2 linked regions of the Hymenobacter tibetensis genome follow. The protein of the gene in region 1 interacts with the protein of each later gene in a pairwise test. Links are inferred from orthologs where the notes say so. Each region holds a gene or a part of one and is shown on either strand. Other genes may lie near its edges.

Region 1 (3,301 bases):
AGCGCGGCTTGCTGGGCCTAGGCAAAATTACGTTGGAAGTTACGCTGCCTACCACTTGGGACAAAAGCTGGCTGGCTGATGGCATCGAGGAGAAAAACGACCAATACGCCTACTACTCAGGCACCGGCAACCGGGCTACTCCGCTAGGTCCGAGCGCCATCCGGCTGGGCAATATACTGGCCCTACTCCCCCCCAGCCGCTGGACTACACACCTAGACGTTTCAGCTGACGACTTGCTGGCTGCGGCCCTAGCTTCGGAGTGGGCGGTGCCGATGCTGCCGTGCTGGGCCACAAGCACCCTCCTGCATCAGGATACCGACTTTGCGGCGGCTTTTCTGAAGCTGTGGCTGCACCAGCGCCCGACCCTGCAAAAAAACCACCTCGACCGCAACATCGATTGGGCGGCCCTCACCGAATTACTGCCCGCCGCTACCCGGCAACAGCTTCTGCTCAAGCCCATGCTGCTGCGCGTCCGGCGCCAGGAACCCCGCTGGACCGACGACCTGCTGCAGCTCCCTACGCCCTGGCCCCATGAGCTAACCACCGAAGTCCTGCAAAGCCTAAGCGCCAAGCTAACCAACTCGGCCACCCTCGAACGGTTCCACACCGACCTCTACCAGCTCAGCTACTTCATCAGCCAGCACCTCGCCCCCGCCATTGCTCCCGCCGACGCCACGTTGGTAGAAACCACCCTGCTCGCCCTACCCGAAGTACACAGTACCTTCCAGAACAGCATCCACACCATGCTCGAAACTCTCCGTTTCCGCGCCGAACTGGACGCTTCGCTAATAGAAGCTACAAGTTAAAACTAGTTTCCCTCCTCAGATGAGGAGGGGTTAGGGGTGGTTGACCTACCGTTGAACGACAACTAGTTTTGGCTTCTAGTTCTAGCTGCTCAACCACCCCTAGCCCCTCCTCACCTGAGGAGGGAAACTAGTTTTCTAGCTTCAACTCTGTCACCCCTCATCTGTCACCTACCTCAACGTATCCTATATGTCCGCCACGCCAACCGAAAACCTGCTCCGCCCACACGCCGAAGTGCTATATGCAGAAGAACTAGCCGCCCTGGCGGCAGTTGACGACCGGCCCAAACCCACCAACTGGAAACTCTCGCCGTGGGCAGTGGTAACCTACTTATTGGGCGGCAAGCTCGATAACGGGTTTGAAATCGAGCCCAAGTACATTGGGCAGCGGCGGCTGATGGAAATTGCGGTAGCCACCCTCGCCACCGATAGGGCCTTGCTGCTGCTTGGGGTGCCGGGCACGGCCAAAAGTTGGGTTTCCGAGCATCTGGTGGCAGCCATCAGTGGGCACTCCAACCTGCTGGTGCAAGGCACGGCGGGCACTTCCGAAGACGCTATCCGCTATTCCTGGAACTACGCCCGACTCATTGCCGAAGGTCCATCGTTGGGCGCGCTGGTGCCCTCGCCGCTGTTCAAGGGCATGCAGGAAGGCAGCCTCGTGCGCCTCGAAGAACTCACCCGCATCCCCTCCGACGTACAGGACACGCTCATTACCATGCTCTCGGAAAAGGTGCTGCCCATCCCCGAACTCGCCACCGAGGTGCAAGCTGCGCGCGGTTTCAACGTCATTGCCACCGCCAACGACCGGGACAAGGGCGTAAATGAACTGAGCAGTGCCCTGCGCCGCCGTTTCAACACCGTGGTACTCCCCCTCCCTACCGACCTGAGCGAGGAAGTGCGCATTGTACAAACCCGCGTCGCTAAGCAAGGCAAGGCGCTACAGTTGCCGGTAGAAGCGCCCGCCGTCGAGCAAATCAACCGCCTCGTCACCATCTTCCGGGAGCTACGCAGCGGCGTGACCGAAAACGGCAAAACCAAGCTCAAAAGCCCAAGCGGCACCCTGAGCACCGGTGAAGCCATATCCGTGATGAACAGCGGCTTGGCCCTGGCCGCCTACTTCGGCGACGGTAGCCTCCGCGCCCACGACCTGGCCGCCGGCCTCACCGGCGCCGTAGTGAAAGACCCCGTACAGGACCGCACCGTCTGGCTGGAATACCTGGAAACAGTAGTAAAAGAGCGCGACGGCTGGAAGGATTTATACCGTGCCTGCCGGGAGGTAGTAGAGTAATGGATAACGCTACTATCATCGCCCGTTTACGCAGCTTAGGTTCATTGCCAGTCGATAGCACGCCGGCCATCGACGACTTTCCCTTGCAAGAATTTGATGAACTTGTGCAGCAACTTTCCGAGCCCCTAGAACCAAGCCACTCTCTAGTTTTAATTAATCTGGGGCCTCCGCGCGACACATCTGCCTGTGGTATAGAATGGTCATTGGTTCATGCTGCCGAGAACATATCCGCTGAAGCGTTGCGCAATATCTTGCACGATGCTGACGACACGGAGGTCAGAAGCCTTATTGAGATGAGGCTAATAAACTACTTGAAAAATAATACAGAATAGTATTCTCTGGATTGATGGATACTAACGAATCTAAAGCTTCTGAAACATCTCCAGAATCATACTGGACAGCCGTTGGCAATATCATTCGCGAACGTCCTTATGGGCCAGGTGGTGCCGAAACTCGCAGCGGGACAAAGCATTTTACTCCAGGGGCTAAAGTCTATATTATCGATTGGTACGCCGGGATGTGCCAACGCATAATAGTTGTTGGGCAGCACCGCAAATCCAAACGCTTCATAACGCTATCAATTGATGTTCGGTTAGTAGAAAATCTTCGTCCAAAGGTTTGCTACGACCCAATGGCAATTGCAAAATTCAAAGAGCATTACTCGCCGAAGCCACACTACAACGCGGGCAGTATAAATTCGCTGACGAAAGAATTTGCTGAGACAGTTTGCCAAGCTGTTCCCCATTGGCAGTTCAATTACAAAACCAAGCTTGAAGGCACTACTTCTGTTGATGAAGCATAATTCAGCCATTACCAAACCTTTTTGTCCCGAGTTCAGAACTTTCTTAGCTCTCTGATGAAGAATTAGTAGTAAGGCCTGACACTATAAGCACCTTAATCTTCAGTTCATGCTTGACCTGACTACTCTATTCGATGAGTTTCAACATGAAACGCCTGCTACTAGTGAGCAGTTGTCAGCGTTGGCGGTGCAGTTACCGCAGCCGTTGCCGGAATCATACCGACAGTTTTTGCTGGCTTCCAACGGGGGGTGGGGTCGAAGCGGGACGCGGGAATTCGGCTTTTTCGGCACCGAAGAAATGGCAAGCTACTGGCGCGACTATGAGTTTGGCGAATACATGCCCGGCGCGTTACCGTTCGCCCTGAATGGTGGTGGCACTTTCTATGTATTTGACGTGCGGAACGCGCTGGT
Region 2 (3,142 bases), 1.7 Mb from region 1 along the record:
GACGTGTAAGAGGTGTTGGCTGGGCTGATTGTGAAAGTTGACCACAACGCCGGCGAAGAATCCGAAACGGTAGGATGGCTTTGGTTGCCAACATTAGTCCACCGTATTATATCGCCCGGACGGATAACCACGTTCTGCGGGCGATAGAAGTTATCACCAACTTCCACCGTAACGGTAGCAGCAAGCGCTGACAGTTGCGCCAGTAGTAAGGCCAACATCCCAACTAAGCGGGTAGAAATTTTCATATGAAAGAAGCGTTGCAAAAAAGCTGCCTAGTGGCAAGCTATCAAATATAGGCTTTTTCTGGTATTTAGCGCAAGAGTTCTTAAGAGCAACTCGCGTTTGTGGATGAAGTAAGACAAGCACCGTGCCTAACTAACCCGAAACATAGATGACACTCAGAGCGAAAAGGTTGCGTTGCGCGTGAGTGCGCTGGCCTCGTACCTCTAGCTGTCTACTCGTTATCCAACAGCTAAAGGTTGCCTTTTGCTTGTTCTAGCTATAAAAATATCTGCGTATAGCTTTTATACATCGACCAAACAGTGATACTAAATGATGTACTTAATTTCTTTCAAATCAAAATGACGCAACTGCCCGCTGATCGATAAAGCGAGGCGCCCGGCCTCATCCACATCCACAATCTCACCTGTTACCTGATGGTTATCTACCTCATACAGATGAGGCTCTCGGTAGCGGTAAAGCACTTGCCGGTAGTTCTGTCGGAGAACTCCCAGCCCCCCAGCACGTAGCTGCAAATAGCGCCGTTCTAGGTGTTCGAGCAGGCGGCTTGCTAGAATTGGCAGGTCGTAGGCCCGTCCGGTTAGAGCCGCTAAAGACGTGGCGGTAGGCACCTGAAATTCACGTTGATTAATATTCATTCCAATTCCTACCACGCTATGCTGAATCATTGTGCCACTAAGCGTGTTTTCAATCAGGATACCACCTAGCTTGCGGTTCCCGAAAAAAATATCGTTTGGCCACTTCACCCGAAGCGCGGGGTCGGGGCCAAGAAGCGTCGTCGCCCAGTCGTGCACTGCTAATGCTACTGCTTGGCTGAGTTGAAACTGGTCGGGCGCTGGCAAGAAGGTGGGGCGCCAAACCACCGACATTGTCAGGTTTTCGCCGGGCGCAGCCTCCCAACGGTTGCCACGCTGGCCGCGTCCGGCGGTCTGTTTGTCGGTTATTACCACGCAGCCGTCGGTGGCGCGGTTTCTGTGAATAAGAGCTTGCGCTTCACTGTTGGTTGAAGCGCATTCGGGCAACGAAACCACTTGGCGGCCCGTGAATAGCGTTTGGGGGATAATAGCCTCCACGTGTTTTTCGTACTTTGTGATGATCAAACCTAACAATACCCCATGAAAAGTACCCTGGTTCAACAGGATTCGGACAAGTTGGCAGATGTAGTAGTACGCGGTATGCAGGAGAAAAAAGGCCTGGATATCGTTGTGATGAACCTCAAGGAGCTTAAAAATGCCGTATCGGATTATTTTATTATCTGCTCGGCTTCATCAGATACCCAAATCGATGCCATTGCGCGTTCGGTGGAGGAAGAAGTAGAGAAACTTACTGGTCAGAGCCCTTGGCAAACCGAAGGTCGTATGAACCGCGAGTGGGTACTGCTCGACTATGTGGATGTAGTAGTCCACGTATTCCTGCGCGACCGGCGGCAGTTCTACGCACTGGAAGAGCTATGGGGTGATGCCGAAATTCAGCACATCGAAGAAGAGACTGTTTTCAGTTCATTAAAGTAAAGTGTGCTGGTTTCCGTCTGTTAGCGGGAACAAACACACTGGCGGGGTGTTCCGCCTTTGATCTTTTGCCTTAGCCAATCTTAGTTTCATGTCAGATAACACGCCCAAAAAAAAGAAGCCTATGTTGCCTAGCCCGGCCCCAAAACCTGGCATGCAACTCTGGCTGCTCGCCGGGCTGGTTTTATTTCTGTGCGCCTGGCTGTTCTTCAACCAGAGCGGCAACACAGTAGAGATAAATCAGCAGAAATTCGAGCAAATGTATACCGCCGGCGACGTGCGGGATGTACGCTTGCTCACCGATCGGTCGGTAGTGGAGGTGTCGTTGAAGAACGAGGCCGTCCGAACCGACAAATACAAGGCTCTTCTGAGCCGTCGTGGGCCTCTTACCTTCGAGGCAAGCCCGCAGTTCAGCTTCCGAGTAGTTGACGGAAAAACTTTTAAGGAAGACTTCGAGAAGCTGCAAGCTAACGTTCCATTAGAGCAGCGCATCGGCATCACGTTCGATACGCGTACTGGCTATGGCGACCTGGTAACTACGTGGGGTTTCACTATCCTGTTATTCGTAGGCTTTTGGTTCTTGATGCGCCGCATGAGCGGTGGCGCTGGGGCCGGTGGTCAGATATTCAACATCGGGAAAAGCCGTGCCGCACTATTTGAAGGTGGCGACAAGGTGAAAATCACGTTCAAGGATGTGGCCGGTTTGGAAGAGGCCAAAGAGGAAGTACAAGAAATTGTAGAGTTTCTCAAGAACCCTTCGAAGTTCACCATTTTGGGCGGTAAAATCCCGAAAGGTGCCTTGCTGGTTGGCCCTCCTGGTACCGGTAAAACCCTGTTGGCTAAAGCTGTAGCTGGCGAAGCAGACGTGCCATTCTTCTCGCTTTCGGGTTCCGACTTCGTTGAGATGTTCGTGGGTGTCGGTGCTGCTCGGGTACGTGACTTGTTTAAGCAAGCCAAGTCGAAAGCTCCCTGCATTATCTTTATCGACGAAATTGACGCCGTAGGCCGTAGCCGTTCGCGTGGCAACATGCCCGGCGGCAACGATGAGCGCGAAAACACGCTCAATTCGCTGCTGGTCGAAATGGACGGTTTCGGTACTGACTCTGGTGTCATCATCCTTGCTGCTACTAACCGCCCCGATACGCTCGACTCAGCGCTGCTGCGCCCCGGCCGTTTTGACCGCCAGATCAGCATTGATAAGCCAGACATCAATGGCCGCACCGAGATTTTCCAGGTGCACTTGAAGCCCCTAACGCTAGGCCCCGACGTAGAGGCCCGTCGTTTGGCAGCCCAGACTCCTGGCTTTGCTGGGGCTGAAATTGCCAACGTCTGCAACGAAGCTGCCCTTATTGCTGCCCGTCGCGACAAGAAGATGATTACCATGCAGGACTTCA

The links.
Region 2: the proteins of MTX78_RS11770 (region 1) and rsfS interact in binary tests that used the Escherichia coli proteins (3 or more experiments, as listed by UniProt). The link is inferred for Hymenobacter tibetensis from one-to-one orthologs.

The regions. Positions count from the first base shown.
Region 1 is NZ_CP094669.1:2,936,993-2,940,293, forward strand. What follows is about bases 64-3,042. They hold MTX78_RS11770 (ATP-binding protein), read left to right. Parts: upstream 64-993; coding sequence 994-2,091; downstream 2,092-3,042. Other genes in these bases: MTX78_RS11765 (DUF5691 domain-containing protein), read left to right, coding at 64-806; MTX78_RS11775 (hypothetical protein), read left to right, coding at 2,091-2,423; MTX78_RS11780 (hypothetical protein), read left to right, coding at 2,438-2,893; MTX78_RS11785 (SMI1/KNR4 family protein), read left to right, coding at 3,000-3,042. In the rest of the region: more of MTX78_RS11765, read left to right, coding at 1-63; more of MTX78_RS11785, read left to right, coding at 3,043-3,301.
Region 2 is NZ_CP094669.1:4,594,645-4,597,786, reverse strand. Bases 234-3,053 are described here. They hold rsfS (ribosome silencing factor), read left to right. Parts: upstream 234-1,355; coding sequence 1,356-1,751; downstream 1,752-3,053. Other genes in these bases: ftsH (ATP-dependent zinc metalloprotease FtsH), read left to right, coding at 1,840-3,053; MTX78_RS18400 (biotin--[acetyl-CoA-carboxylase] ligase), read right to left, coding at 549-1,340; MTX78_RS18405 (T9SS type A sorting domain-containing protein), read right to left, coding at 234-245. Also shown: more of MTX78_RS18405, read right to left, coding at 1-233; more of ftsH, read left to right, coding at 3,054-3,142. UniProt on the Escherichia coli protein: Functions as a ribosomal silencing factor. Interacts with ribosomal protein uL14 (rplN), blocking formation of intersubunit bridge B8.